DNA from 3 places in the Rhodococcus sp. GB-02 genome. Region 1 is predicted to be linked to each of the others. Evidence: riboswitches for the same ligand, from Rfam matches in the RefSeq annotation. Region 1 holds a riboswitch; each other region holds the start of a gene.

Region 1 (10,457 bases):
TGTCGGTGCCGGGTTCGCCGAAGCCGCCCTGAACTCGCTCGTTGAACGTAGTCGGGTCCACCGCAGCGACAATCGCCTTACGTACGCGCTCGTCCTTCGCTGCCCGATCGTCGCGCTGATTGATTGCCAGAACTCCGGCCATGCTGGCCGAGTACACAAATCCGGGATCGCCGGCTTCGAAAGCCTCGTGAATGAAATCGGGAGACTTCAGATAGGCAACCTGAATTCCGTCGGTGTGTAATCCATCGAGTTTGCTCTTCTCATTGACGATTGCGGGAAAGCGCAACTTCTCGAGGTACGGCGCCCCGTCCCAGTACGTCGGACGGGCAGCGAGCACCAATTCGTCCTGGGAGGCGAACTTCTCGACGGTGAACGGACCTGCCCCGATCGGGGTGAACGTGCCGGTAGCCATCGACGAGGGTGCCACGATCATGCCGGGACCGGTGGTGAACATGATCGGGAACTCGTCCCACGGCTGCGCCAATGTGAACACGACTGTACTCAGGTCCGGTGAATTCGCCTCGCGCACAGCGGTCTTCCATACCAGGGCGTGAGTTCCCTTCTTCTGCAAATAGTGATCGATGCTCCACAGGACTGCCGCACTGTCCACCGGAGTGCCATCGCTGAAGGTGACGCCGTCGCGCAGTTTCAGTGTCCACACCGTGTTGTCGCCGTTAGCCGACAAGGATTGCGCCAAGTGGGGAACATATTCGCCCGCCGCCGTATCGAAGCGCATCAGAAGGTCGTAGATGGCTGCCATTTCGCTACCACCGGTAGCTCCGCCGTCCTGACGGTTCGCCGGGTCGAGACTGCTGATCCCGTTGTACGTGGCAAACGACACGGTGCCGCCCGAGCGCGGCTCTCCCCCGTTGTTCTGGTCACCGACAACTCCGACCGTCACGTCCGATGCATCCGTGGTCGTACCTTGGCTGCTACCCGCGCATCCTGTCACCACCAGTGTCGCCGACGCCAGGACAACCATCCAGATTCGAGCGCTAGCTCGGTACGAGCGCTTCATTGCGACTCACTTTCACAGTTCACGGATACGTCGATCCCTGGATCGGACACCCGATAGATTTGTAAGTGAATTCTAGATAAGGACCCATCCTGCGTCTTCGTTTTCACAAAGCAGAAGCGATAATTCGCATTCACCGCGGAAGAAACAAGAATTGATTTCTAGAGTGACGCCGTTCAGCGAAGTACCAGTCCGATGACGTCTTCGACGTTCCGCTGGGCTTCTGCGAATCCGATCCGGCCACTGGTCCACAGCGCAAGGGCCGTCAACATCGTGCCGCCTATTGCCACGGCCGCAACCCGCGCCGTCTCGGCCGGAACACCGTCCATCAATTCGAACAGCATTCTCCGATGTGCAGCCGCGCGCAGATCCAACGACTCGATCACGAACTGATCCGAGGACGAATGGAGTTCGATCTCCAGCCGAGCGAAGTGAGGCCTACGCTCGAATGCCTTCATCTCGCGGCGATGAAGTGCCAGAACCCGCTCGTACGCATTGCTCTCTTCGCCGCCTGTTCGCGGCTCCTCAGGACGACGAGCGGATTCGAGACCGCTCCACGCCGTCATCGCCGCAGCAAGAAGTTGCTGTTTGGTCGGAAAGTAGCGATACAGCGTTCCGAGCGCGACACCCGAACGCTCCGAGACGTCTTTCATCTGGATTCGATCCGACGGCACCTCGGCCAGCATCTCGACCACCGCCGTGGTCAGTCGTCCTCTCCGCTCGAGTTGTCCCACCGACATGAGGTCGACGTCCAAGGGAAACTCGTCGCTGCGCACAGTCACGCGCGTCACGATAGTTCAGAATCTTGGCCACAGTGCCGGGTTGCGCAGTTTCATCAGAACCCCGAAATCTAATACATACATTAATCAACTCCAGATCGCGCTAGGGTTAGTCCATGACTGACCGGACAACCGATGACCAGCCAGCCGTCGGCGAGCTCAATTTCTGGTCGTTCATCGAACTGGCCAACAAGCGACTGGCCACTGAACACGGCTTTCGCGACCAGCTGGCCACCGAGGTACTGCTGACACTCAATCGGGCCTCGAACGTGGTCACCTACGATCTCGAGTCGTCGATCCACCGCCCTCGAGGCTGGTCATGGTCCTCCTTCCGACTGTTGTTCGTCACCTGGCTGGCCGGTCCGATCGAGCCGAAGGCTGCCGCCGAGCTCACCGGGATGAGCCGGGCCGCTGTCTCCAATCTGTCCAAGTCGCTACTGGCGGAAGGCCTAATCGATCGCCGCCCCACCGAGAACGACGGACGTTCGGTCCAGCTGTACCTGACCGACAAGGGCCGAGAAGCCATGGTCGAAGCGTTTCGCGAGCAGAACGAACGCGAGCACGCCTGGGTCAGCGTCCTGAGCGAGGCCGAACAGCGAATTCTTGTCATGCTCCTGGACAAACTGATCACCAACCGCAGCCAGTTCGACGTACGCGGACGTAACTGACATAGACCCGTGCACCCTCAAAGGGTTGCGCCGATCACATCATTTTAGTTAATGTGTTTACTATCTGGTGAAGGTGATCCAGGCAGAACAGCACAGAAGGAGCCCCGTCATGGCGTTCTATCGACAACTCGGCAACATCCCACCGAAGCGTCACACCCAACACCGTGACGAGTCCGGCAACCTCTACTACGAGGAGCTGATGGGTGAGGAAGGATTCTCCTCCGATTCTTCGTTGCTTTACCACCGCCAGATCCCGTCGGCCATCGTCGACGCAACGGTCTGGGAACTGCGCGATCAGAGCACAACCCCCAACCATCCCCTCAAACCGCGTCACTTGAAACTCCACACACTGTTTCCCGAAAGCACCTGGAACGAGACCGACGTGGTAACCGGCCGTCGTCTCATCCTCGGGAATGCCGACGTGCGGCTGTCCTACGTCGTTGCGGCCGCGCCATCTCCCCTGTACCGCAACGCAATCGGCGACGAGATGGTCTACATCGAATCTGGCGAGGCGACCGTCGAGACTGTCTTCGGCACACTCGAGGCCCGTGAAGGTGACTACGTCCTGATCCCGATGTCCACAACGCATCGATGGATCCCTAAGGGTGACAAGCCACTTCGTTCCTACGCCATCGAGGCGAACAGTCACATCGTCCCGCCCAAGCGCTATCTTTCCCGCTTCGGCCAGCTGCTCGAGAACGCACCGTTCTGTGAACGAGACCTGCACGGACCGACCGCGCCCATGATCGCCGAAGGAACCGACATCGAGGTACTGGTCAAGCACCGTACGTCGGCAGGCATCGTCGGTACCCGAATGGTTTATCCCACGCACCCTTTCGATGTCGTCGGTTGGGACGGATGCCTGTACCCGTACACCTTCAACATCTCCGACTACGAGCCGATCACGGGCCGTGTTCACCAGCCGCCGCCCGCGCACCAGGCATTCGAGGGGAACAACTTCGTGATCTGCAACTTCGTGCCCCGCAAGGTCGACTACCACCCCCTGTCGATCCCCGTGCCGTACTACCACTCGAACGTCGACTCGGACGAGATCATGTTCTACTGCGGCGGCGACTACGAGGCGCGCAAGGGTTCCGGCATCGGGCAAGGTTCGATATCGATTCATCCCGGCGGTCACGCCCACGGCCCGCAACCCGGCGCGTACGAGCGAAGCATCGGCGCCGAGTTCTTCGACGAGCTGGCCGTGATGGTCGATACGTTCCGGCCCCTGGAATTGGGTGAAGGAGCCTTGGCCTGCGAAGACGAAGCGTACGCCTGGAGTTGGGCAGGGCGGGGGCCTCAGCAATGACGATCATCTCCCCACTCCTGCGCGGCCTGTGCGACGATGCAGCACTCTTCCCACCCGGCAATGCTCCTCTCGCCGAGGCAGTTACGGCCCATGCGGCCTACCTGCAGGCGGACTACGACGCACTGGTCGGGCCCTTCGTCTTTCCCGCACCGCGATTGAGCGAACTGGCCGCGTACGTTTCAGCGGACAGCCCGGTGACGCTGAGCCTGACCGTGCCGGCCGGTCCAGCCGATACCGCGGCCGCGGTGTCGAACGCGCTCGCTATCCCCGGTGTCAGCGTCGCCGCCGTCGAAGTGGGAATTCCTGACGGCCTGGACGCCGATGCCGCGTTCGCGGAGCTCGCCCGTGTCCATGCCGCTCATCCCGACATCGACATTTTTGTCGAAGTACCCCGAGGCGGCCGGCGCGTCGACTATCTCACGGCTCTCGAAACCGCTGGGTATTCCGCGAAGTTTCGCACCGGAGGGATTGTCGCCGAGGCATACCCGAACGAGGACGAGCTCGCCGATGCGCTGATTTCCGTCGTCCGAGCGAATATCCCGTTCAAGGCGACTGCGGGACTGCACCACGGCGTGCGCAACACCGATCCGGAAACAGGCTTCGAGCAGCATGGCTTCCTCAACATCATGGTGGCCGTCGACGCTGCGAGGCGGGGCGCCGATCGTTCTGAAATTGTTGCTGCTCTGGCGCAGCGCGACAGCAAATCGATCGCGCGAGCCCTCGCCGACCTGACCGAAGACGAGGCCGGCGAGGTGCGTCGCCGATTCCTCTCGTTCGGGACCTGCAGCATCTCGGACCCGCTTACCGAGCTGGAAGGCCTCGGGTTGATCGTCCGCTCCAACAAAACCGAAGGAACACTCGTATGACCGTCACGACCATCGACATTCCCGCCGACTCGTTGTTCGGGATCGACAATCTGCCCTACGGCATCTTCTCTCCTGCAGGAGGTTCACCGCGTGTTGGTGTACGAGTGGCCGACTCGGTAGTCGATCTCGCAGCGACACTGGGTGATTCCGTGTTTGCCGAACCGACCCTGAACGCATTCATGGCTCAGGGCCGAGCTCAGTGGGTCTCGGTGCGAAATCGAATCACGGACCTGGTAACCGGCGAAATAGTTTCGGATGCCGTGTTTTCCATCGAATCGGTGACACTGCACTTGCCGATCGCCGTAGCCGACTACGTCGACTTCTACGCCTCGGAGAATCACGCAACGAACCTCGGAAAGTTGTTCCGTCCGGACTCCGCCCCCTTGATGCCGAACTGGAAGCACCTTCCCGTCGGATACCACGGACGCTCGAGCACCATCGTCGTCTCCGGCACCGATATCGTTCGCCCTTGCGGACAGCGGAAAGCACCCGATCAGGAGAACCCTGACTTCGGACCGTCTCGTCGCCTCGACATCGAAGCCGAGATGGGGTTCATCGTCGGAACTCCCTCGAAGATGGGCGATTCCATTACCCCGGACGAATTTGCCGAGCACGTCTTCGGCGCGGTCGTCGTGAACGACTGGACAGCCCGAGACATCCAGGCGTGGGAGTACGTGCCCCTCGGTCCGAACCTGGGGAAGAGCTTCGCGACCTCCATCTCGCCGTGGATCGTGCCGTTGCTCGCCCTCGAAGCAGCCCGAATCGACACTCCGGTGCAGGACCCCGAACCGCTCTCATACCTGCGAGGTGAGGAGAAGTGGGGACTGGACATCGATTTGGCCGTCGAATGGAACGGTCACGTCGTCTCGCGACCGCCCTACGCGCAGATGTACTGGTCACCTGCGCAGATGCTCGCGCACACCACCATCAACGGTGCAGCAGCGAGCACCGGCGATCTCTTTGCGTCCGGAACCATTTCCGGACCGGACAAGGATCAGCGCGGCGCCTTCATCGAACTGACCTGGGGCGGCGAGGAACCCGTAACTGTGGGTTCCGAGACTCGCGCTTTTCTCGAAGACGGCGACACCATCGCCATCTCGGCCACCGCTCCCGGCATCGGCGGTTCACGAATCGGCTTCGGGGATGTTCACGCCCGTATTCTGCCGGCGACGCAGACCGAAAGGTAACCGTCGATCTGTCGACTCGGGAGACCGATTGACAACTGTTTGATTCACGCTGATCTGATGTCCGGAATTCCTTGCCTCACGATTCTCCGAAGATAAGCTGGACTAACCATCCAGAGCGATCGAGAGTCCTGGCTCCGTGACGTCGCAGCAACCCCCTCAGCTGAGGTGCGGGTGCTTTCTGCCAGGTCCGATGGAGGACTCGTGCCCGGCGATCGACCCCTTACCTCAGTGAGGGCAGCAACTGTCATCGTGATCGTGGGCGGTGGACCACGCGGGACCGGCGTACTCGAGCGGATCCTCGCTCACGAATCGGTGAACGCCGATCCCACACCGATCGACATTCACGTTGTCGACCCGTATCCGGCAGGCGCCGGCCGCATTTGGCGAGGCAGCCAGGCGCCGCTTCTGTGGATGAATTCGACAACCGCGGACGTCACGATGTTCACCGACGCGACCACCGCCGTAACCGGCCCGGTGCTGCCGGGACCGACACTCGCGGAATGGGTCGCCGAGCACTCGGCTGAACTTGCCGAATTCCCCGAAATCGCGGCAGAAGTTCCGATGATCACCCCGTCGTCGTTTGCATCGAGGTCACTGCAGAGCCGATACCTGAACTGGGTGTTCCAGACCGCGGTCGACTCCGCACCAGCGCACGTCGACGTCCGAGTTCATCGACGATCCGTGGTCGACATCGTGAACGTCGGCAAGACACAGACGGTTCATCTGGATGACGGAGCTGTCATCGACGCGACGGCCGTCCTTCTCGCACAAGGGCACCCCGATGCGTTGCCTGCCCCACGTGAAATCGCACTGACCAGCTTCGCGTCCGATCACGGATTGACCTATGTAGGGCCGGGATACACCGCCGACCTCGATGCCGATGTCATCCCCGAACGCGAACCGGTTCTGATCGCCGGGCTCGGGCTGGCTTTCATCGACTGGATGGTTCTCCTCGCCGAGAGCCGCGGCGGCATCTTCGAACGCGGTGAGGACGGTGCCCTCACTTACGCTCCCTCGGGTCGGGAACCTCTGTTGTATACCGGATCTCGTCGCGGCGTGCCGTATCACTCCAAGATTTCGTACTCGATCGCCGACGCGCGGCCACCGCTACCTCGGTTCTTCACCGCTGATCTTGTGCCCGGCGACGGACCGTTGGATTTCCGAAACGACATCTGGCCCTTGGCGTCGAAAGAACTGGCAGGCGCCCACTATCACGAACTGTTCGCGTCGCACCCGGATCGGACGGTGGGCACCTGGGAGGAGTTCGACGCCAAATTCGCCTCGCTGGCTTGGGGATCACCTCGATTGCAGGAACTGGTAGAGAACGCAGTCCCGAAGCCGGAAGACCGCATCGATCTCGAGCGGCTGAACCGCCCACTCGACGGTGAGCGCTACGACGGACTCGCCGAGGTCCAATCCCGGATCAGCGAATATATCTCGGCAGACGTCGTGCGGAGATCGGACCCGTATTTCAGCGCCGACGCAGCTGTCTTCTCAGCGCTGCTCTCGACGTACATGACTGTCGGAGAATTGTTGCGGCGCGGCAGAATCCCGGCCGAATCCGTCGCCAAGGACGTCGAGGGTTGGCTGCATTCGTTCTTCAGCTTCATTGCCAGTGGTCCGCCACCCGAGCGTCTGGAACAGTTGATCGCGCTCAACGAGGCCGGCATCGTCCAGTTCCTCGGGCCGGATTCAGCGTTCTCCACCGAAATCGACCCGGTAACGGGTGCTGGGATCTTTGTCGCTCGTAGTGCGTCGCACACCGACATCGTGGCCGCGAACACCCTCGTCGAAGCACGCTTGCCGGTTGCTTCCATCAGCGCGAGCGGTGACTCGCTCCTGCGGACGCTTCACGGTCGGGGCGAGGCAGTCGAACTTCTTGCGACCGTGGACAGTTCGGCGAAGCTCGCCGTCGACGGTACTTCACGAATTCTCGACCAGGACAACACAGCTCATCCTCGCCGCTTCGCGGCCGGGCCGTGGGTTGCAGGCCACAACTGGTCGGCGGCTTTCCCTCGTCCCCGTACCAATGCGGGGTTTTTCCGGCACAACGATGCCCTGGCGGCGGAGATTTTGGGCGCTGCGCGCCTGTGAGCGGTTAGGGAGTCCAGAGACTCCCTAACCGCTCACGGGGGCTGTGCCCCTCCTAGCTGAACACCAACTCGCCCTCGTCAACCGCGACGGTGATACTGCCGCCCTCTTCGAGGAGATCGTCGAGCAGCATGTCGGCGATCTTGTCGTCGACCACACGCTGAATCGAACGACGCAACGGGCGAGCCCCGAACTCGGGTTGATGCCCGTGCTCGGCAATCCAGTCCACTGCGTCGGCGGTGAACTCGATGTCGATGCCCTTGGACTGCAACCGCTTCCGGCTGTCGTCGAGCAACAGATCAGTGATCCGGTGCAGTTGCTCGGTGTCGAGCTTGCGGAAGATCACGATCTCGTCGATGCGGTTGAGGAACTCCGGCCGCATCGATTCGCGCAACCTGGCCATCACGCGGTCGCGCAGTGGCTTCTCCGCCGACTCTGCATCACCTGTGGTGAAGCCGAGTCCACCGGACTTGCTCGAGATGATGTCCGAGCCGAGGTTGCTGGTCATGATCACGACAGTGTTCTTGAAGTCCACCGTTCGACCCTGGCCGTCGGTCAGACGCCCGTCGTCGAGCACCTGGAGCAAGGTGTTGAACACGTCCGGGTGTGCCTTCTCGATCTCGTCGAGCAGGATCACCGAGTACGGGTTACGACGCACCTGTTCCGTGAGCTGTCCGGCCTCGCCGTAGCCGACATATCCGGGAGGAGCACCGACCAATCGGCTTACCGTGTGCCTCTCACCGAACTCACTCATGTCGAAGCGCAGCATCTTGTTCTCGTCACCGAAGAGTGTGGCAGCCAGAGCTTTTGCGAGCTCCGTCTTGCCGACACCGGTAGGTCCGAGGAACAGGAAGCTACCGACGGGACGATCCGGATCGCTCATACCGGTCCGGCTACGACGCACCGCACGCGCGATTGCGCGAACGGCGTCATCTTGCCCGATGACACGACCGTGCAGTTCCTCTTCCAGACGGCGCAGGCGATCTTTCTCTGCTTGAGTCATCTGGCTGGCCGGAATACCCGTGGCACGGGCGACAACTTCGGCGATCTGTTCAGCGGTCACATCCGGAGTTTCCTCGGAAGGAACCGAGGATCCTGCCTCCTCGAGACGCTTTGCGACGCCGTTGATCTCGTCACGCAGGGTCGACGCCTTCTCGTACAACTCGTCGGCGACGGCTTTTTCCTTGTCGCTCTCGAGCTGCTCGAGACGCTGCTGCAGCGCAGCGGTGTCCACCGTGGCAGTCTTCAAGCGAAGCCTGGCGCCGGCCTGGTCGATCAAGTCGATTGCCTTGTCCGGCAAGAACCTGTCGCCGATGTACCGTGCCGACAGCTCCACCGCAGCGGTGATCGCCTCGTCGGTGTAGTGCACCTTGTGGTGATCCTCGTACCGACTGCGCAGTCCGCTCAAGATGGCGATCGCGTCCTCGATCGACGGCTCCCCGACCTGTACGGGCTGGAAGCGCCGCTCGAGCGCGGGATCCTTCTCGATGTTCTTGCGGTATTCGTCGAGCGTGGTGGCGCCGACGATATGCAGTTCACCGCGAGCGAGCTTGGGCTTGAGGATGTTTCCGGCATCCATCGCACCTTCGGCGCCGCCTCCGGCACCGGCGATGGTGTGCATCTCGTCGATGAAGACGATCAGCTCGTCCTTGTGCGCGGTGATCTCGTCGATCACCTTGGTCAGCCGTTCCTCGAAGTCTCCGCGGTAGCGAGTACCCGAGACCATGCTCGAGAGTTCGAGCTGGACTATCCTCTTGCCCACCAACGATTCCGGGACATCCCCGTCGACGATGCGCTGGGCGAGACCTTCGACGATGGCCGTCTTGCCGACGCCGGCCTCACCCACCAGGACGGGGTTGTTCTTGGTGCGGCGGGAGAGGATCTCGATGGTCTGTTCGATCTCGTCGGCGCGGCCGATCACCGGATCGACGCCGCCGTTGCGTGCGCGATCGGTGAGATCGACGCCGTACTTGTCGAGCGTCGGTGTGGTGGACTCGTCTTCGACTGGACCGGCTGCAGGGTTCTGAACCGCTGCCTGCAGCTTCTCCGGCGTGATGCCTGCCGAAGCGAGCAGACGCCCCGGAACATGATCGGGGTCACCGGCCAATGCGATGAAGAGATGTTCGGGGTCGATGTACGTCGATCCCAGGGCTCGGGCCAGTTGATGAGCCTCGAGTAGAGCGGTTTTCACGGCGCTGCTGAGCGCAGGAGCAGAGTAGGCCCCCTGCTCACGGCCTTGTGGCAGCCGCAGGTCGACGGCGTCGACCACGGATTTCGGGTCGGCTCCGGCGCGCTGCATGAGCGTGCGGACCGGATCCTGCTCCGCCATGACGCGGAGAACGTGCAGTGCATCGAGATCCGAATCACCGCGAGCAGCCGCTACACGTGCAGCGTCAGCCATGAGTTGCTGGGTGGCCCTGCTCATGAGCCGGGAAATATCGATGCGACCGGGACCCTCGGGCCCGAAGAATGCTGGCATTCCGAAGCCTCCTTGCAGAAAGTTGAGCGTTACTGACTCAATTAACGTGCATGGGGCTCGATC
Region 2 (10,457 bases), on a different contig from region 1:
TCGGCCGGTTGTCGAAGAACCCGGTCCTGCAGGTGATCGCCTGGACCTACATTTGGGCTTTCCGCTCGATTCCGCTCATCGTGCAGCTGCTCTTCTGGTTCAACATCACGTACCTGTACCAGACGCTTTCTCTCGGAATACCTTTCGGGCCGGAGTTCTTCACCTTCCAGGTCAGTGGTGTGATCGGCGGATTCACCGCAGCAGTTATCGGTTTGGCGCTACACCAGGCCGCGTACTCGGCCGAGATCATCCGCTCCGGAATCATCTCGGTCGATCACGGTCAGATCGAAGCTGCTCACTCGCTCGGTATTCCGCGCAGTCGACAGTTCTTCAAGATCGTTCTCCCGCAGGCGATGCGGGCGATCCTCCCCAATGCCGCCAACGAGGTCATCGGACTCTTCAAGGGAACGTCCATCGTCTCCACCATGGCGATCGCCGAACTGTTCTACCAGGTGCAGGTCATCTTCGGCCGCAACGGACGAGTTGTGCCCCTGCTGATGGTCGCCACGATCTGGTACATCATCCTCACGACGTTGCTCTCGATCGGTCAGTACTACGTTGAGCGCCACTACGCCCGTGGATCCGCCCGCGCTCTTCCTTTGACTCCGATACAGAAGGCTCGCAAGAAGTTCGACGAGATTCGTGATGCGCGTCTCGATTTTCCGAGAGGTGCGACCCGATGACCGCAGAGCTGGCCGAAGAGACGGTGTACGCCGTCGAAGCGCGCGGAATCCACAAGTCGTTCGGCGCGCTGGAAGTACTTGCCGGCGTAGATCTCCTGGTCCGCAAGGGTGAAGTGACCGTCATTCTCGGCCCGTCCGGTTCCGGTAAGTCCACCTTGTTGCGCACCCTCAATCACCTCGAGAAGGTCGACCGAGGGACCGTGCGGATCGACGGAGAACTGATCGGATACCGGCGCAAGGGAAATCGACTTCACGAACTGCGTGACCGAGAGATCCTGAAACAGCGTTCACACATCGGATTCGTGTTCCAGAACTTCAACCTGTTTCCGCACCTGACTGCGCTGGAAAACGTGGTGGAAGCTCCGCTCTCGGCCCAGAAACGAGACCGTGACGAGGTGTACCGCGAAGCTCGCGCACTGCTCGAGCGAGTGGGAGTGGGGGACAAGGCCGACGAGTATCCCCGCCAACTCTCCGGTGGCCAGCAACAGCGCGTCGCCATAGCGCGAGCGCTGGCACTGCGGCCGGCGGTCATTCTCTTCGACGAGCCGACCTCGGCGCTCGACCCGGAACTGGTCGGCGAGGTTCTCGAAGTCCTGGCTCAGCTGGCCCGTGACGGCGCCACTTTGGTGATCGTCACGCACGAGGTCGGTTTTGCTCGGGAAGTGGCGGACACCGCGGTCTTCATGGATGGCGGCGTCATCGTCGAACAGGGCCCACCTTCGCAGGTGATCGACAATCCGATTCACGAACGAACCAAGGCTTTTCTCTCCCGCGTTCTCTGACGCGACCAAGACACATTCCCGAAAGGAAAAATTGATGTTCTCCCCATCCCGTCGCGCCACTTTCCTGATCTCGGCTGTCGCCACCGTCGGACTGCTCAGCGCAGCGTGCAGCAGTGCGGACGCCGAGTCCGACGGAGCCCAGGTCACCGCTGCCGCGGGTTACAACCTCACCGCCGACCAGAATCGCATCACCACCGACAAGGTGGATTCCATCGCCGCCGAGCTGCCTCAGGACATCCGCGACCGCGGCACGCTGCGCGTCACCGGTAGTGCCGGTTCCGCTCCGCCGCTCCGCTTCTACGCCGACGACGACACCACCCTCATCGGCTCCGAGACCGACTTCGCCTACCTGATCGGCGACGTTCTCGGCTTGAAGGTCGACCTGCAGACAGCTGACTGGGCACAGAACTTCGTCCGCGTCGACTCCGGCGAGGCTGACGCCTTCCTCTCCAATGTGACTGTCACAGAGGAGCGTAAGGAGAAGTACGACTTCGCGACCTACCGCCTCGACACCCTGGCCTTCGAAGCCAAGAAGGGCGCCGGAATTTCCATCAAGGAACCCAAGGACGTCGCGGGCAAGAAGATCGCCGTCTCCTCGGGCACCAATCAGGAAGCGCTGCTGGTCAAGTGGAGTGAGCAGAACGTCGCGGCCGGCCTGGCGCCCACCGACATCTCCTACTACCAGAACACCACCGACTACTACCTCCCGCTGCAGTCCGGCCGGATCGACGCCTACTTCGGGCCGAACCCGTCATCACAGTTCCACGCCAAGCAGTCGGGGGAGACCGAGGTTGTCGGTGAGTTCTCCGGGGCCGGCGACACTCTGCAGGGGCAGATCGCGGTGCTGGTGAAGAAGGACAACGGTCTGATCAAGGCAATCAATGACGCGATCAACCACACGATCGAGAACGGCACGTACCAGCGGATCCTCGAGCGCTGGAACATCACCAGTGAAGCCGTCGACACGTCTTTGATCAACCCGCCCGGCCTTCCGAAGACCAAGTGAGCTCTCGTCCATGAGTGAGATTCCCGATGTGATCGTCATCGGCGGAGGGCTCGTCGGGTCCTCCGCCGCATGGCGGCTCGCGGCGCGCGGACGTAGCGTCGTACAGCTGGAACAGTTCGGGCCGGGGCACAAGCACGGTGCGTCGCACGGTACTTCGCGCATCTACCGTCAGGCCTACGACAATCACCTGTACACAGGGTTGGCGGCCGACGCGCTGCCGCTGTGGCGGGAGTTGGAGACCACGACGGACATCGGGTTCCTGGAACTCACAGGCGCGGTCGATCACGGTCTGCCGCAGGCGGTGCAGTCCAAGGCGCAGATATTGGTCGAGGCGGGCATCAAGGGTGAGATCCTCACTCCTGCCGAGGCGTCCGCGCGCTGGCCGGGGCTGCGATTCGACACCACCGTGCTCCATCACCCCGATGCAGGCCGGTTGCATGCGGATCGCGCCGTGACCGCTTTGAAGGCGGGAGCGGTGTTCGCCGGTGCCGAGGTCCGTCACGACGTTCGGGTACTGGCACTCGCGCGAGCGTCGTACGGCGTGGACGTGGTGACGGAGAGTGGAACGCTCGCGGCTCGTCAGGTCGTGATCGCGGCCGGTGCGTGGACTGCGGACCTGATCGCAGACAGCGGCCTCGGCTCCGAAATCGCATTGCCGACGCTGCGCACGACGCAGGAACAACCGGCGCACTTCGCACCGCTCGATCCGGGAGTCGAGTGGCCGAGTTTCGTTCACCACCCGGGTGCACAGTTGGAGACTGCGGGAATCTACGGACTCGGTTCCGAGGACGGCATCAAGATCGGTGAACACGCGACCGGGCCGGTGGTGACTCCGCAGACCCGCGACTACACCCCTGATGTCGACGGTGAGCAACGATTGGTCGAGTACGCCGAGTCGTGGTTACCCGGCGTCGATTCCGCCCAGGTCGAGTCGATCACGTGCCTGTACACGAGCACGCCGGACAGTCACTTCGTCATCGACCGAGTCGGCGATGTCACGGTTGCGGCGGGATTCTCGGGTCATGGATTCAAATTCGGTCCAGCCCTGGGTGAACTTGTATCGGACCTCGTCGACGGAACCACTCTCGCTTCGGAAGCTTTTCGGCTGGGGGAGCGTTGACCAGATTCATGGAGGAAAGTGTTGTGGCACTGGAGCTCGGGACTCGGCAGCTCGACGGTATCGGCGCGGTAGAGGTCTACTCGGTATCGCAGGACGATCCCTTGGCAGCTCCACTGATTGCGGAGTTGGCGCTCGAATACAGCTCGCGTTACGGCGGAACTCGCGAAGCGATGCTCGAGGATCTCACCACGTACCCGGCAGAAGAATTTGCGTACCCGCAGGGGGCGCTACTGGTGCTCACCCACGCGGATGTACCGATTGCGGGCGGTGCATTTCGCCAATTCGATTCCACCACCGCCGAACTGAAAAGAATCTGGACATCGGCCGACTATCGGAAGCGCGGCCTCGGCAAGGTCGTCGTTCGTGAGTTGGAACGAGAGATCGAACTTCGCGGATACAACCGGGTGTTCCTCACGACGGGCCCTCGGCAACCCGAGGCGCTCGCGCTGTATCTGTCCAGTGGATACACACCGCTTTACGACGCTTCACTCTCGCCCGAAGAGGTGGGAGTCCACCCGTTCGAGAAACAACTTCGAGTGCTCGAAAATGTGACCCGAGCAGCAATTCCTACCGACCGGGTTGACAACACCCGGGTTTGACCTCGTACACTTGCGAACGACCATCCAGAGCGACCGAGAGACCTGGCTCATTGAAGTCGCAGCAACCCCCCGAGTGATCGGGTGCGGGTGCTACCGCCAGGACCGATGGAGGAACACGAAATGAAGGCAGTCGAAGGCGGTTTCGATACCGCCTGGTCGCGTCGTCACGTAGACCTGTGCCGCACCGCGGGATCTTTCTGTACCAACTGACCTCGGTCAGTCATTCACACTCAGGCGAGTCGTCGACAAGTCTGTTTTCTCTTCTCTGCACAAGTGATTCGTGCTCGATCGCCTTTTCGGAGCTTCTTGCTTCAGGGCGGCGGGTGCGCTCTTCGGCATGCCTCTTTAGGAGTTCTTGGTGTCCTCGCCCTCATTCGGTGCCCGTAAACGCGCGACCGTAATTGCCGGTATCGGTGCTCTCTCGGTTCTCGGCACGGTCCTCGCCGGCTGCAGCAGCAACGGAAGTGACAGCGGTGCCGACGCGGGTCCCGCGCAGTCCGGTGGAACCCTTCGCTACGGCCTCTCGCAGGCGCCGACGTGCGCCGATCCGGCCCAGGCCGGAAGTAACCAGACGGTGTATGTCACTCGTACCGTGGTGGATTCGCTGACCGATCAAAATCCCGACTCCGGAGAGATCACCCCGTGGCTCGCCAAGAGTTGGGAGATCAGCCCCGACGCCGCGAGCTTCACGTTTGTCCTTCGCGACGATGCCACTTTCAGTGACGGCACACCGGTGACGGCGGATTCGGTGAAGAAGACCTTCGATTCGGTCAAGAACCTCGGGCCGAACGCGTCGTTGGCGAAGAGCTACCTGTCCTCCTACACGGGTACCGACGTCGTTGACGCACACACGGCGAAGATCAATTTCTCTGGACCCAATGTTCAGTTCCTGCAAGCAACTTCGACGCCGCAGCTCGGAATCCTCGCTGATTCCACCACTGCACTGGCATCCGAGCAGCGCTGCCCCGGTGCAGCGGTAATCGCCTCCGGGCCGTTCGTCTACACCGACTGGCAGCAGGACAAGAGTGTCAAGATCGCCAAGCGCGCGGGATACAACTGGGCGTCGGACGCGGTCGCGCATCAGGGCGAGGCCTACCTCGACGGCGTCGACTTCACCGTGGTCCCCGAATCCGGTGTGCGCGCGGGCAGCGTGGCTTCCGGCCAGCTCGATGCGGTCAGCGATGCGCTCCCACAGGACGCACCGCAGATCGAGGGCGCAGGCGGACGCATCCTCACCCGGCCGAACCCGGGCGTGAGCTTCTTCTTCCAGCCCAACGTCAGTCGTGGAGTTCTCGCTGATCAGTCTGTCCGCCAGGCCATCGTTCCGGCGATCAACCGGCAAGAGCTCGTCGACACCGTTCTGGATCCGTCGTTCTTCCCGGCAACGAGCCCGTTGGCTCACACCACTCCGCTCTACACCGACGAATCCAGTGTCGTGACGTACGACGCCGACAAGTCGGCGAAGCTTCTCGATGCAGCCGGTTGGAAGACCGGAAGCGACGGTATTCGCGAGAAGGACGGGCAGAAGCTCACTTTCAGCGTCACGTTCAGCCCGGTGTTCTCGGGTAATCAGGCCATTCTCGAGCTCGTTCAGCAGCAGCTCAAGAAGGTCGGCGTCGACCTGCAGCTCAATCTGGTCTCGAACGGTGAATGGACCGAGAAGGGGGTGTCGGGTGATTACGATTCGCTGTACTACAACAGCACTAGGGCCGACGCCGACATCCTGCGGGCGTCGTTCAGCACCGAGGGCCGCAACCTCAACCGTCGCGGCGCAGATCCGGAGCTCGACAAGGTTCTCACCGAGCAGCTTGCAGCCACGGACAACGGGCAGCGCGGCGAACTGGTATCCACCGCACAGGAATTGATCCTCGACCGTGGGCTGTCCATTCCCACCATCGAGCTCTCGCAGGCCATCGGCGCCGGATCGAGTGTTCAGGATCTGAACTTCGAAGCCTCGTCACGCCTGCAGTTCTACGACGCATGGTTGTCGGGTAAGTAGTCATGACTCGATACGTACTCACCCGACTGGGCCAGGCCGCAGTTGTCCTTTGGGCCGCCTTCACCATTTCGTTCGTGATTCTGTTCCTCCTGCCGAGCGATCCGGTCAGCATGGCTGCGGACTCATCCGGGCAGGGTGTTGCAGTGGATCAGGCTGCGCTCGATCAGCTTCGGGCACGATACGGCTTGGACCAGTCGGTGTGGGTGCAGTACTGGACATCGCTGACCAAGGCTCTTCGCGGCGATTTCGGTACGTCGATCTCCACCGGTCAGTCGGTGACGGATGCCATCTTCTCGGCATTGCCGAGCACCCTGGTGCTGGCAACCACGGCTTTGGTTCTCGCCGTGCTGTTCGGAGTGGCGATCGCGTTCTTCGCTACCTACACCCGCAAGTGGTGGCTGGCGAACCTGTTGTTCTCGCTGCCGCCTCTGGGAGTGGCAGTGCCCACCTTCTGGGTGGGTCTGATCCTCCTGCAACTCTTCTCGTTCCGTATGCACATCTTCCCGGCATTCGGGGACAAGGGATTCGCAACGGTAGTTCTCCCCGCGATCACCCTCGCGATCCCGACCGGCGCCGTTATCGCACAGGTCCTCACGACCAGCCTGCAGTCGACGCTGCGTTCGCCGCACGTGGAGACCGCCTATGCCAAGGGTGCCAGCCGTTGGCGCGTGCAGACCCGTCACGCGTTGCGACTGGCGAGCATTCCGGCATTCACCATCGCCGGTGTACTGGTCGGAACTCTGCTGGCTGGTTCGGTGGTCGTGGAGACGGTGTTCTCCCGCGCGGGCGTCGGCCGTCTGACCCAGACGTCGGTGATGGCGCAGGACATCCCGGTGGTGCAGGGAGTCGTTGTGTTCGCCTCTCTCGTGTTCGTGCTCGTCAACCTCGCGGTCGACCTCTTCTACCCCTTGATAGATCCACGGATCATCCAGACGAAGAAGAGTCACACCGAAAAGTCGAATACCGAAAGCTCGACCGATCTGGAGCCGGCTCATGTCTGACACATTGATCGAACCCCTACTCCTCGATCCGCGCGTCGAGGCGAAGGCACCTGTTGTTTCGCGCCGAAAGTCCACGGCCATCGGCTGGATCCGAAAGCCCGGCTTGGTGATTCCGGTGTTGATCGTGTTGCTTGCCATCGGCTTTGCCGTCGCACCCGGATTTTTTGCCAGCGGCGATCCGTTGTCCGGCGTCCCGGCAGACAAACTGCAGGGCCCGAGCCTGGCGCATTGGTTCGGAACCGACAACCTCGGGCGTGACCTGTACACACGCTTCGTGCACGGCGCTGCACTGTCCCTGACCGCGACTTTGGTAGCGGTGGGAATCGCGTTGGTAGCAGGATCGATCATCGGTCTGCTCGCGGGCTTTGTCGGCGGAGTCGTCGACGCCGTTCTGATGCGCATTGTCGATGTCCTGCTGTCCATTCCGGCGCTGCTGCTCTCGCTGGCGTTGGTGACCGCACTCGGCTTCGGCACCATCAACGTTGCCATCGCGGTCGGCGTCAGTATGGTCGCCAATTTTGCGCGAGTGATGCGTGCCGAAGTGATGCGGGTGCGCGGCGCTCAGTACGTCGAGGCCGCGTTTAGCTCGGGTGTGCAGTGGCTCGGTGTCCTGCGTCGGCACGTGCTGCCCAACTCGTACGCGCCCGTGGTCGCGCTGTCCGCAGTCGAGTTCGGGCAGGCAGTTCTTGCAGTGTCGGCACTGAGCTTCTTGGGATTCGGTGCGGTTCCGCCTACCCCTGAATGGGGATCGCTGGTATCCGAGGGGCGCAACTTCCTCGCCAATGCCTGGTGGATGACAACACTTCCCGGTCTCGCGATTGTCGCCGTGGTCATCTCGGCACACCGTATCGGCCATGAGATCGAAAGGAGCAACCGACGATGAGCACGACCGAGGAACAGTTGCTTTCCGTCACCGACCTGCAGATCTCCTACGGCAACGAGCCGGCCGTATCCGGTGTGAGTTTCACCGTCGGCCGCGGCGAAGTGGTTGCGGTGGTGGGGGAGTCGGGTTCGGGAAAGTCGACAACGGCGCACGCGATACTGGGCCTGCTCGCCGGTAGCGGCCACATCACGGGCGGAAGCGTCGAGTTCGAAGGTGAGAGAATCGATTCGTACTCCGACCGCGCGTGGCAGCGAATCCGCGGCGCTCGTATCGGTTTGGTGCCGCAGGATCCGACGACCTCGCTCAACCCGGTGACCCGGATCGGCGACCAGGTTGCAGAAGTCCTGCGGATCCACGGCCTCGCCGACCGGCGAACAGCGCGGTTGGATGCCGTCGCCGTGCTCGAGCGTGCGGGTATCGACCGCCCGGAAATCCGGGCACGCCAGTACCCACACGAGCTGTCCGGCGGTATGCGGCAACGAGTTCTGATCGGCATCGCTCTTGTGGCGAACCCGACCCTCATCATCGCCGACGAGCCGACCAGTGCTCTGGACGTCACGGTTCAACGACGCATTCTCGACCATCTCGACGAGCGAATCGCCGAATCCGGTGCCGCCGTGCTCCTGATCACGCACGACCTGGGTGTGGCCGCAGACCGCGCGGACCGGATCCTGGTCATGCAGGGCGGCAGGATCGTCGAATCCGGCCGTACCGCAGATATTCTGGGAGACCCGCGAGACGAGTACACGAAGAAGCTGCTGAACTCTGCGCCGAGCCTGTCCTCGGGACCGGTTGATCGCCCGGTCCGTCAGGACACGACGCCGCTGCTGACGCTGACCGGAATCACCAAGCGTTTCAACGTCGGCCGCGGGAGTTCGATCACCGCGGTTGATGAAGTGTCGCTGACTGTCCCGAAGGGTCAGACGGTGTCACTGGTCGGGGAGTCAGGCTCCGGCAAGTCGACCACCGCACGCATTGCCGTGCGATTGGAGCAGGCGGACGCCGGCACCATCACCTTCGACGGTCAGGACATCACGAAGGTCAAGGGCAGAGACCTGCGCGAGCTGCGTCGAAAGATTCAGCTCGTGTATCAGAACCCTTACGCGTCACTCGACCCGAAATTGTCCGTCCAAGACATCGTGGCGGAGCCGCTGCGGGCCTTCAAGGTTGGAGGACGCAGTCAGCAACAGAGCCGTGCCGCCGAGTTGCTCGATCAGGTTGCACTGCCCGAGCAGTTCCTGAGCCGCAAGCCGGCCGAACTCTCGGGCGGCCAGCGTCAGCGGGTGGCGATCGCTCGCGCGCTCGCTCTGAAGCCGGATCTGCTCGTTCTCGACGAGCCGGTATCCGCTCTCGACGTCTCGGTTCAAGCGCAGATCTTGGCGCTACTCGACGAGTTGCAGCGAGAGCTGGGACTGACCTATCTCTTCATCTCCCACGATCTGGCGGTAGTTCGCCAGATCAGTGACGTAGTCGGCGTCATGCAAGCTGGGCGATTGCTCGAAATCGGCACTACCGCCGAGATTTTCGACAATCCCCGAAACGGGTACACACGCACACTTCTCGACGCGATCCCCGGGCGGGATCATTCGACAGGAAAGGCCCAACATGTCCGAGCGTAGTTCCGGAGCATTCCTAGTCGGCCTCGAATTCGAGGGCGCCGGAGCTCATCCGCACTCCTGGCGACGCGAGGATTCGCGCGCCGAAGATCTGTTCACGCCGTCGTACTGGGTGGACCTGGTGACCGCCGCGGATCAGGGTGGGGTGGATCTGGCGTTCCTCCCCGATTCTTTCGGGCTCCAATCCGAGGGCCAGCACGCTGTACAGGGCAGGTTGGAAGCAGTGGCAACCGCGGCGAGGCTGAGTGCTGTGACCTCGCGCATCGGCCTTATCCCCACTGCGACGGTCACGCACACCGAACCGTTCCATATTTCCAAGGCTGTCGCGAGCATCGACTACTCGTCTGCTGGGCGGGCCGGTTGGCAGGTCGCGGTGTCCGACACCACCGAGCAGGCGGCGTTGTTCGGCCGAAAGGCAGTGCAGGGTCCGGAGTCTGCGTGGGAGGAAGCGTCCGAGGCGGTCGAGGTGGTCAGTCGGCTGTGGGACAGCTGGGAGGACGACGCCGAGATACGTGATGCTGTGAGCGGACGTTTCATCGATCGGGACAAGCTGCACTACATCGATTTCGAGGGAAAGAACTTTTCCGTCAAGGGCCCGTCCATCACGCCGCGATCGCCACAGGGCCAGCCGCTGATCGCCGTCGACGCGAGTCGACCGGAGGCCCGCGAACTCGCCGTTGCGCGCGGAGATCTGATTCGGATTTCGGCAACCGACCTCGGCGAGGGCAAAGCTACGGCCAAGCTGGTCCACGCGAGTGCGGCTGCCCT
Region 3 (10,457 bases), on a different contig from region 1:
AATCACGCTGATTCGAAACCAGGATGTTCACGGCGTCGACCAACCGCGTCACGTCGTCCGAACTGCTACCGAGGCCGAGGCTGGCGCGGACTGCACCGCCGGAGAGGCCGAGGCGTGCGAGAACCGGATGTGCGCAGAAGCGACCGTCGCGAACTCCGATGCCGTGTTCTGCGGAGAGGAATGCGGCGATTTCGCCCGCTTCGAATCCGTCGACGGTGAAGGTGACGATTCCGACGGCGTCCGGTGCGTCGTTCCACAGTCGCACGAGCGAGACGCCCTCGATGGCGGACAATCCGTCGGTGAGTTGCGCGGTGAGTGCCTTCTCATGCTCGGCGATGACGTCGAAGTCCAGGGCGTGCAGGGTTTCGCATGCGGTCGCGATGGCTGCCGCACCGAGCACGTTGGGGGAACCGGCCTCATGACGTGCAGGCGCGCAAGCCCATTCGGTGGACTCGACGGTCACCTCACGCACGGCGCCGCCGCCGGCGAGGTACGGCTGAGCTTCGTCGAGCCAGTCACGGCGTCCGACCAGTACGCCGGCGCCGAACGGCGCGTAGAGCTTGTGGCCCGAGAACGCCACGTAGTCGACGCCGCATTCCTGCAGGTCGATGCGACGGTGGGGAGCCAACTGAGCAGCGTCGACGAGAATACGTGCGCCGCAACGGTGCGCGATGTCGGCCAAGCGTGCAATCGGCAGGATCTCGCCGGTTACGTTGGAGGCGCCGGTGATTGCGAGCAGCGCAGCAGGCTTGGTGCACAGTTCACCGATCAGACGCTCGATCGTCTCTTCGATGGTGTCTGCGGCGGTGACGATACGAGCGTCGTTCCACGGCAACAGGTTTGCGTGATGCTCGACGTCGAGGACAACAGTGCTGCCGGGGACGCACTGGGCCAGCAAGTTCAGCGAATCGGTGGTGTTCCGGGTGAAGACGACGACCTGATCGTCGGCACAGTTCACGAAACGAGCAACGGATTCACGAGCGTTCTCGTAGGTGAGAGTGGAGATACGAGACGCGTAGCCGGCACCGCGGTGGACGCTGGCGTACGTGGGCAACAATTCGGCGATACGGTCGGTGACCTGGGCCAATGCCGGCGCGCTGGCCGCGTAGTCGAAGTTGGCGTAGGAGCATTCGCCGCCCTGAACCAATGGAACCTGCAGGTCAGCACCCGAAACCTTGGCAATCGCGGTGGTGCAGCAGGTGTCGGCACTCAATACAGCAGTCATCGAAGACAATCCTCACGTTCAAGGACTCGTTCGTCGGGTGATGGCCCCGGAAGAGTCCGCGCTTGCCGCATTCGTTTTCGAACGCAGCCGGGTCGTCACCCGGAGCACCCCACCGCGGAGGAGGGTTGCCGACCAGCAAGCCGGGGCTGAACACTGGTACTCGTGACCTGGCAACGAGGATGGCAGGAACGTCCCGTGCTTGTCAAGACGAAGCTGCGAAGGCCGTCTTCACCGCGTAATCGCCCGGCAGGCGAGGTGGAGTGCAAGCCTGGGTTTCCGGATCGGCCAGATCCACCGAGAGAAGGCGCTGAATTCGATCGATTCGACTCGATACGGTGTTGCGGTGCAAGCCCATTCGGGTTGCGGTGTGAGCCAGAGACGATTCTTCGTCGAGGTACGTCGAGAGAGTCTCGAGCAACTCTCCATTCGAATCTCGTAGCGGCGCGGGCCGTGTCGCGGCGGCAGGCTGAAACGTGTCGGCCCGCGTCCATGCCTCCACTGTGGGTTCCACTTGCGGGTTCCAATTGTGGGTTCCAACCGAGCTCGAGCTGCGCGAATACGCTCGGCGATCCTGCGCAGAACGCACAGATTTCACTACCGCACGATGCTAAGTATCCAAACTCCACCGATGGAGTTTGCCCCGGCAAGTCGTAATCGCGCCCGTTGTCATCCGCCGCCCCCGAAGATCTCATTTGACGACGTTTGCTGAGTCGAAACTGCAATCACATCTACTCCTCCTTCGAGTTCGCTTGTAACAAAACAACTCCCACGACCGAAAAGGTCGTTGAACCACAACAGCGAAGGGACGAAAGACTATGGGATCAGCAGACGTAATGGCCTGGCTCGCCGAGGGTTACCTCGCCGGCGATCCGGTTCGCTATCCGCTCTACGTCGGATCGATGTTCCTGGCAATGCCGTTCCAGCTGATCGGCGTAATTCTGGGTCACCCCTTCTGAGTCACCCCTTCCGAGTCACCCCTTCTGAATCGTCACATCAGGCCAGGGCGGCCGACGTAGAACGGCCAGAGTTGCGATCACCGCGGCCGCCAACCCGATGAACTCCCCCATCAAAGCCACCCTGGTGTGATCGACAGCCGGTGACCACGACGGCTCACCCTCGTGGATCGAGAACACTCCCACTGGCACCGGTATGGGGTCTCCGCGCCACCGCCGATGCAGACGCGAAACCGTGATGATCATTGATCCGTCGCTGGACTGGTGCGGTTCACCGAAGATCATCGAGGTCCCGGAATCCCCTCGAAGTCGCTCCACCGCATCACGAATCTCCATGATCACCATGTTCGCACCGAAACGGCAGCCCTGTGCGAGTATCGGTCGGTGGCCGAGTGGTGGATACCGAGCAGGCGCGTCGAGCGATGGTGGCAGACGATCGTGCTGGCCTGGCTACTCGTTTTCTTCGGCCCAAGCACCATCGACAAGGTCATCACAGAACCCACAGCTTGGAATTGGACATGGTTCGCGATCTGGCTCTTCGCGACGGTCGGATCTGCTTACTACACCGTCCAAGCCTGGCGAAACAGGAACAATCCTCAGGCAGTGTGGTGGGAAGGGACAACTGCACCCTCCGACATACCCGCCGACGATGTCCGTAGCGCACTCGCGTCGACTGACGACCGTATTTCGGCAATCAAGGCACTACGCGAACTACATCCGGGCTTGGGCCTGAAGGATGCGATGGATCTCATCGACGCCCAGCGGGGCGAACAGGGCCCGCATCACTGATAGTTGCGACCATCACAATCACAGTTAGATATCGACACCTTACCGCCACGATCGAACGAGCACGCCAGGAGTTAACCACCTGACAGACAGGCTGTTTCGCCGAGTTTGACAATTGCGATCAATCGGTGAGCGTCGACCCGACCGATTCAACTCAACGTACCAATCGAATTCGTCGTTCAGCCTTCCACTTGTGACCCAATGCCACTATTGCCCAATGGTTTACAACCGGAACAACGGTATTCAGTGGGAATTTTCGCGGCAGTACAGCATCTTTCGTCCAGTTGAGTTGACCGAAACTTGACGTTACGTTGAATTCCAAAGCAATAGCCCGGTCTTGACCTGCGATGGTGTGAGCGAAACGCCCACCTACGCGTGACACGTGGCCGCCCTGATGGGCGCTGTGAATGCCTGAATGTTCGAGGAGTGGAATGACTGCGGTCAAAACTGCGTGGCGTGAACTACGGAAACCCGTGTTCATCCCCGCATCGATAGTGATCTTTGCCCTGATCGCCTTTGCCGTGATCTACGCGGGAACCGCCGCGGATGCTTTCGAAACACTCAACAACGTGATCAGCGACGGCGTCGGCTGGTGGTACATCCTCTCCGCGACCGGTTTCGTGATTTTTGCTCTGTACTGCGGAATCAGCCGCATCGGCAACATCCGATTGGGACGTGACGACGAGCAGCCCGAATTCGGGATGCTCTCGTGGTTCGCGATGCTCTTCAGTGCCGGTATGGGCATCGGCCTCGTGTTCTACGGAGTAGCCGAACCGCTTTCGCACTACGTGACCCCTCCCGTCGCCGGGCAGGTCGCCGGATCCACGGACGCCGCGGCCAATCAAGCAATGGAACTGACGATGTTCCACTGGGGCCTGCATGCATGGGCGATCTACGTCGTCGTCGGCCTGGGTCTGGCGTACATGACCTACCGAAAGGGCCGCCCGCTGTCGATACGTTGGCTGCTCGAGCCACTGCTCGGACGTGCTCGCATCGAGGGAAAGATCGGCCACGCCATCGACGTCGTCGCCATCGTCGGCACGCTCTTCGGTGTCGCCACGTCCCTGGGTTTCGGTGTCCAGCAGATCTCGGCCGGCCTCGACTACCTCGGCTGGGTGGAGACCGACAACTGGTTGGTCATCACCATCATCGTCATCGTGACGGGTATGGCCACCTTCTCAGTCGTCTCCGGCGTCACCAAGGGCCTCAAGTGGCTCTCCAACATCAACATGATGCTCGCTGCAGCGCTAGCCCTGTTCGTCCTGATTCTGGGACCGACGCTGTTCCTCATGCAGTCGTGGGTGCAGAACCTCGGCGGATACGTCCAGGCCTTGCCCGAACTGATGCTGCGCACGTCCCCGTTCGCCGAAGACGGCTGGCAGGGCGCCTGGACCATCTTCTACTGGGGTTGGTGGATGAGCTGGGCACCGTTCGTCGGCATGTTCATCGCGCGCATCTCACGCGGCCGCACCATCCGCGAATTCGTCTTCGGTGTACTGCTGGCCCCGACGCTGGTCGGTTCGTTGTGGTTCACGATCTTCGGTAACTCCGGCATTCTGCGTCAGCGCAACGAGGGCACGATGCTCGACGCATCCGGCGCAGTGGACACCAACACGTCGCTGTTCACGCTTCTCGACGGACTTCCGCTCGGAACGATTTCGAGTGTCCTCGCGATCGTCGTGATCGTGTTCTTCTTCGTCACGTCCGCGGATTCCGGCTCGATCGTCATCGACATCCTTGCGACCGGTGGCAGCTTGGAGACCTCCAAGATCACGCGTGTCTACTGGACGTTCCTCTCCGGTGCCGCCGCCGCGGTTCTCCTCATCGTGGGTGGCAGTGGATCGCTGACCGCGCTGCAGACCGTTGCCATCGCCACCGCTGTGCCGTTCTCGGTCATCATGGTGCTCGCGTGCCTGTCGATGCTGAAGGCGTTCCGGTACGAGGTCGCTTCGGCACCTCGCTACCTGCGAGTTTCGACTAATACCCCGGCGTCGACCGACGTTCCACAACCCACCGAAAAGCGGCTCCGCGATCTGAAGATCTCGTCGACCTTCGCCGGTCTGACCCCGTCGCAAAACGGGATCACGACGGAACCCTCCGACGCCCACATGCTCTTCGCGGTCCACGAAGTTCCCGCCCATGCGGTCAATATCGACCCGGATACCGGCGCCGTCGACTTCTCCGAGGAATCGAAGGTTGTCGATCCACTGGGCGGAGAGGTGTTCGACACACCCGAGTTCGCCGACTCGGCAGAAGGCCACGCCCAAGCTGCCAGTACGGACTGACCGGCACGTTCGGCATGTTGCATTAGGCATATCTGTTCACCAACTCGCAAACTTGTCATGAGACTTTCAACTCGACAGTTCGCAGGACTCTAAGTTTCGTGAGTAGAACAGGACCAACGGGTTTGCCACTCCAGTCGCAGTCGGAGACGGAACAATCTTTCGGGATACCGTCCGTATTCCTACGGTCGGCGCATGCACCTGCGCCGCGCACGCTCATCGACATCGTGCGGGCCTCAGCCGAGGCCAACCCGGAAGCACCTGCCATCGACGACGGCGACACCACACTGTCGTACTCGGAGTTGCTCGACGAGATCGAGCTCGGTGCGCGCTGGCTCGGTGATGCCGGCGTCGGCGCAGGTGACCGCGTCGGAATCAGGATGCCGTCAGGTTCACGTTCGCTGTACGTGGCGATCCTGTCCATCCTCGCGGCGGGCGCCGCGTACGTGCCCGTCGACGCCGACGATCCGGAAGAGCGCGCCGAGCTGGTCTTCGGTGAGGCGCAAGTAGCGGCGATCATCACCGGCGACGGTATCCAGCCAGGTACGGCAGCTAAGCGGCTCGAACATCCACCGGTTCGCGAACCCGAACCCGAGGACGACGCCTGGATCATCTTCACCTCAGGATCCACGGGCACCCCCAAGGGCGTCGCGGTCACTCACCTCAATGCCGCGGCGTTCGTCGACGCCGAAGCGCGCATGTTCCTCCAGGACGAGCCCATCGGACCTGGTGATCGCGTCCTTGCGGGGTTGTCCGTGGCATTCGACGCGTCCTGCGAGGAGATGTGGCTCGCGTGGCGCCACGGCGCCTGCCTCGTCCCGGCACCTCGTTCGCTGGTTCGCAGCGGCATGGACCTCGGCCCGTGGCTGGTCTCGCGTGACGTCAGCATCGTCTCCACCGTGCCGACCCTTGCGTCTCTGTGGCCGGCCGAAGCTCTCGAAGCCGTTCGACTGCTGATCTTCGGCGGCGAAGCCTGCCCACCCGAACTGGCCGAGCGCCTGGCTGTCGAGGGTCGCGAGGTCTGGAACACTTACGGCCCCACCGAGGCAACCGTCGTCGCCTGCGGCGCACTGATGGACGGCAAGAGCCCCGTCAGCATCGGCCTCCCCCTCGACGGCTGGGACCTTGCCGTCGTCGACGCCCAGAGCAATCCCGTAGCGGTCGGTGAGGTGGGCGAGCTGGTGATCGGCGGCGTCGGCCTGGCCCGCTACCTCGATCCCGCGAAGGACGCCGAGAAGTACGCGTCGATGCCTTCGATCGGGTGGGAACGCGCCTACCGGAGCGGCGACCTGGTCCGACTCGAGACCACCGGCCTGATGTTCCAAGGCCGCGCGGACGATCAGGTCAAGCTCGGCGGCAGGCGCATCGAACTCGGTGAGGTCGACAACGCCTTACAGAACCTGCCGGGCGTCAGCGGCGCTGCCGCAGCCGTGAAGAAGACGGCGGCCGGCAATCAACTCCTCGTCGGATACATCGCGAGCACGGATCCCGACTTCGATCTCAAGGCCGCTCATGCACTGCTCAGCGAGCAACTACCAGCAGCGCTCGTGCCGCGTCTGGCCCTGATGGACGAACTTCCGACGCGTACGTCAGGCAAGGTAGACCGAAATGCACTGCCATGGCCATTGCCCGGCGCCGGTGAAGATGCCGGGGCTGCGTTGGGGCTCGACGGCACCGCCGCCTGGGTTGCCGGTCTGTGGGGTTCGATCCTGGGCGCGCAGATCACCGGACTCGACGACGACTTCTTCGAGGTGGGCGGCGGATCCCTCTCTGCTGCTCAGTTGGTGACCGCCCTGCGCGAGCGGTTCCCCGAAGTGACCGTCGCACAGCTCTACGACCATCCACGGTTGGGATCGCTCGCCGAATATCTCGACGAATTGGCACCCACCGAAACTGTCGAGCCGCGCACCGTCGCCCCCACGCCCTTGAAGACTCAGCTCACGCAGATCGCCGTCACCGTTCCACTCACGACGCTCACCGGACTGCAGTGGGTGACGTGGCTGGCGATCGCGAACAACGTCCTCGGCTGGTTCGTCGACGTCAGCTGGGCGCCCACTGTCTCGTGGTGGTGGATCCTGTTGGCGTTCATCGTGTTCATCACGCCGATCGGCCGTATGACCATCGCCGTCGTCGGGGCGCGAGTGCTCCTACGCAAGTTGAAGCCAGGGACGTACCCGCGAGGTGGTAGTGAACATCTGCGTCTGTGGATAGCGCTGCGACTCACCGAAGCCAGTGGCGCAGCCAACCTTTCGGGCGCGCCGTGGATGCTCTATTACGCCCGCGCCCTCGGCGCCGACATCGGCAGCGGCGTCGATCTCCACACACTTCCCCCGATCACCGGCATGCTCGAGCTCGGTGACGGCTGCTCCGTCGAACCCGAAGTCGACCTCTCCGGCCACTGGATCGACGGCGACGTCATTCACATCGGCGAGATCAAGATCGGCGACGGCGCTTCCGTCGGTTCACGCTCGACGCTTCTGCCCGGCGCGCGTATCGGTCGGGACGCCGTCGTCGAACCCGGATCTGCGGTGTTCGGCCGAGTGAAGGCAAACCAGCAGTGGGCCGGCTCCCCCGCCACCAAGGTCGGGAAAGCGAATCATCCTTGGCCTGCTGAACATCCGAAGCGCGCACCCGGCTGGGTACCGGTATACGGCGTCACCTCGGTCTTCCTGGCCGGTATGCCGATCTTTGCTCTGATGGCCGGGATCGCGTTGATCGGTTGGTGGATTCGCGACACCGACACGCTCGCGAGTGCAGTGCTCCAATCGTTGATCATGCTTCCCGTCGCAACCGTCCTGAGTTTGCTCGTCTTCGCAGTCATCACACTGGTGGCAGTTCGTCTTCTCTCGATCGGGCTGACCCCCGGCTACCACCCCGTCCGCAGCCGCATCGGCTGGCAGGTGTGGGCGACCGAACGCCTGCTCGACTCGGCCAGAACCTTCCTCTTCCCGCTCTACGCGAGCCTGCTGACGCCGGGATGGCTCCGCCTCCTCGGCGCCAAGATCGGCAAGAACGTCGAAGCATCCACCGTGCTCCTCCTTCCCAAGTTCACGACGGTCGCCGACGGCGCATTCCTCGCCGACGACACCATGGTTGCGAGCTACGGCCTCGGCGGCGGATGGATGCACATCGAACAGGCGAAGATCGGCAAGCGCGCGTTCCTCGGCAACTCCGGTATGACCGCTCCCGGTCGACGCGTTCCCAAGAACGGTCTCGTCGCGGTTCTATCGGCTACCCCGTCCAAAGCGAAGTCCGGATCATCGTGGCTGGGTAGTCCACCGGTGCGTCTGAGAAGGGCTGCTGGAGACACCGACGCCGCCCGCACGTTCAATCCGCCGATGCGCCTCAAGATCGCCCGCGGAGTGGTCGAAACCTGCCGACTGATCCCCGTTATGGTCACGTTCGGCATCGGTCTCGGTGTTCTGTTTGCACTCGAAGCACTGGTCGGTGCAGTCGGATTCTGGTTCGCAGCGCTGCTGAGCGGCGTAATTCTGCTCGTCGCCGGAGCAGTGGCGGGCGCGATCACCATCGCCGCCAAGTGGATCGTCGTCGGACGCATCGCCAAGGTCGAGCATCCGTTGTGGAGTTCGTTCGTCTGGCGCAACGAGGTGGCCGACGCGTTCGTCGAGACCGTCGCGGCGCCGTGGTTCGCTCGCGCGGCGACTGGTACTGCCGTACTGAACATCTTCTTGCGTGGACTCGGGGCCAAGATCGGCAAGGGCGTTTGGTGTGAGTCGTACTGGCTACCCGAGGCAGATCTTGTGACTTTGGGCGACGGAGCGACAGTGGAACGGGGGTGCGTCGTGCAAACTCATCTCTTCCATGATCGGATCATGTCCATGGATACCGTCACTCTGGGAGCAGGAGCAACGCTGGGACCGCATTGTGTCGCGCTACCCGCAGCCGGGATCGGCGCGGGAGCAACGGTAGGGCCTGCATCTCTGGTGATGCGAGGTGACACCGTTCCGCCTTCCACCCGCTGGCAGGGCAATCCGATTGCACCGTGGGTGGCGTCGTGAAGCCGAACAGAATGCTCGAGGAGCCGCTCGATCCGTACCTGCCGCTCAACGGCAACCGCGGCTACCGCGTGTCCCGGTACGAACTGGAATTGACGTACAAGGTCTTCAGCAACCGTCTCGCCGGCAAAGCCGTCATCACCGCTGTGACCACCGAGAGCCGATCCAAGTTCAGCTTCGACCTCGCGCAGAACCTGCAGGTGTCCAAGGTGTCCGTCAACGGTGCCCGCGGCACCAAGTACGCGCACTTGAACAACAAGCTGATCCTCACGCCGTCTACCAAGATCCCCGCGGGCGGCGCCCTGTCGGTCACCATCGCGTACAGCGGCAACCCCGAGCCGATCAAGAGCCTGTGGGGCGACGTCGGCTGGGAGGAACTCGACGAAGGAACTTTGGTCGCAAGTCAGCCCAACGGCGCGGCGTCCTGGTTCCCGTGCGACGACCATCCGGTTTCCAAAGCGTCGTACCGCATCTCGATCACCACCGATTCCCCGTTCTATGCCCTCGCCAACGGCAAGCTGATCCGCAAGCAAACCCGTGCGAGTCAGACGACGTGGGTCTACGAGCAGACCGAACCGATGGCAACCTACCTCGCCACCATTCAGATCGGTCAGTACGAGCACCGGCAGGTGAGCGCCGGCCCGGTACCGGTCTTCGCCGTTCACCCGCCGCGGCTACGCGCAGCGTTCGACGTCGACTTCGGGCGCCAACCCCAGATGCTGGAGGTCTTCGGAAAGCTGTTCGGCCCGTACCCCTTTGCCGACTACACCGCTGTGGTCACCGACGACGAACTCGAAATCCCCATCGAAGCGCAGGGACTCTCGATCTTCGGAGCCAACCACTGCACGGGTAGGCGCGGTTCCGAACGTCTTGTCGCACACGAGCTTGCCCATCAATGGTTCGGCAACAGCCTCACTCTCGGGCAGTGGTGCGACATCTGGCTGCACGAAGGCTTTGCCTGTTACGCGGAGTGGATCTGGTCTGAGAATTCCGGTGGCCCATCCTCGAACCAACTCGCGACCAACGCCTATCAAGGACTCGGGCGTAAATCTCAGGACTTGATCGTCGCCAATCCCGGACCTGCCCTGATGTTCGACGATCGAATCTACAAGCGGGGCGCGTTGACGCTGCACGCCCTGCGCGGCGTTCTCGGAGACGAGAAGTTCTTCGAACTGATCCGCCAGTGGACCATGAA

What was found. A riboswitch is a leader RNA that binds a small molecule or an ion and turns the genes downstream of it on or off. The one in region 1 is predicted to bind S-adenosylmethionine.
Region 2: linked by a shared signal. The riboswitch ahead of ACSW29_RS08615 (putative leader peptide) and the one ahead of ACSW29_RS16285 (FAD/NAD(P)-binding protein) in region 1 are both predicted to bind S-adenosylmethionine.
Region 3: linked by a shared signal. The riboswitch ahead of ACSW29_RS04360 (aminotransferase class V-fold PLP-dependent enzyme) and the one ahead of ACSW29_RS16285 (FAD/NAD(P)-binding protein) in region 1 are both predicted to bind S-adenosylmethionine.

Annotation. Positions count from the first base shown of each region.
Region 1 is NZ_JBPUKE010000002.1:666,603-677,059, forward strand. Features, by position in the region: gene ACSW29_RS16255 (ABC transporter substrate-binding protein) at 1-1,018, opposite strand, end outside; gene ACSW29_RS16260 (TetR/AcrR family transcriptional regulator) at 1,192-1,806, opposite strand; gene ACSW29_RS16265 (MarR family winged helix-turn-helix transcriptional regulator) at 1,911-2,462, shown strand; gene ACSW29_RS16270 (homogentisate 1,2-dioxygenase) at 2,572-3,771, shown strand; gene ACSW29_RS16275 (hypothetical protein) at 3,768-4,637, shown strand; gene fahA (fumarylacetoacetase) at 4,634-5,824, shown strand; SAM riboswitch class I at 5,928-6,021, shown strand; gene ACSW29_RS16285 (FAD/NAD(P)-binding protein) at 6,026-7,918, shown strand; gene ACSW29_RS16290 (ATP-dependent Clp protease ATP-binding subunit) at 7,971-10,394, opposite strand.
Region 2 is NZ_JBPUKE010000001.1:1,797,263-1,807,719, forward strand. Features, by position in the region: gene ACSW29_RS08590 (amino acid ABC transporter permease) at 1-683, shown strand, start outside; gene ACSW29_RS08595 (amino acid ABC transporter ATP-binding protein) at 680-1,465, shown strand; gene ACSW29_RS08600 (ABC transporter substrate-binding protein) at 1,500-2,471, shown strand; gene ACSW29_RS08605 (FAD-dependent oxidoreductase) at 2,482-3,591, shown strand; gene ACSW29_RS08610 (GNAT family N-acetyltransferase) at 3,600-4,190, shown strand; SAM riboswitch class I at 4,208-4,302, shown strand; gene ACSW29_RS08615 (putative leader peptide) at 4,311-4,400, shown strand; gene ACSW29_RS08620 (ABC transporter substrate-binding protein) at 4,549-6,189, shown strand; gene ACSW29_RS08625 (ABC transporter permease) at 6,192-7,190, shown strand; gene ACSW29_RS08630 (ABC transporter permease) at 7,183-8,073, shown strand; gene ACSW29_RS08635 (dipeptide ABC transporter ATP-binding protein) at 8,070-9,692, shown strand; gene ACSW29_RS08640 (LLM class flavin-dependent oxidoreductase) at 9,679-10,457, shown strand, end outside.
Region 3 is NZ_JBPUKE010000001.1:898,679-909,135, reverse strand. Features, by position in the region: gene ACSW29_RS04360 (aminotransferase class V-fold PLP-dependent enzyme) at 1-1,225, opposite strand, end outside; SAM riboswitch class IV at 1,279-1,393, opposite strand; gene ACSW29_RS04355 (helix-turn-helix domain-containing protein) at 1,428-1,736, opposite strand; gene ACSW29_RS04350 (hypothetical protein) at 2,041-2,181, shown strand; gene ACSW29_RS04345 (hypothetical protein) at 2,197-2,523, opposite strand; gene ACSW29_RS04340 (hypothetical protein) at 2,563-2,967, shown strand; gene ACSW29_RS04335 (BCCT family transporter) at 3,396-5,249, shown strand; gene ACSW29_RS04330 (Pls/PosA family non-ribosomal peptide synthetase) at 5,372-9,265, shown strand; gene ACSW29_RS04325 (M1 family metallopeptidase) at 9,277-10,457, shown strand, end outside.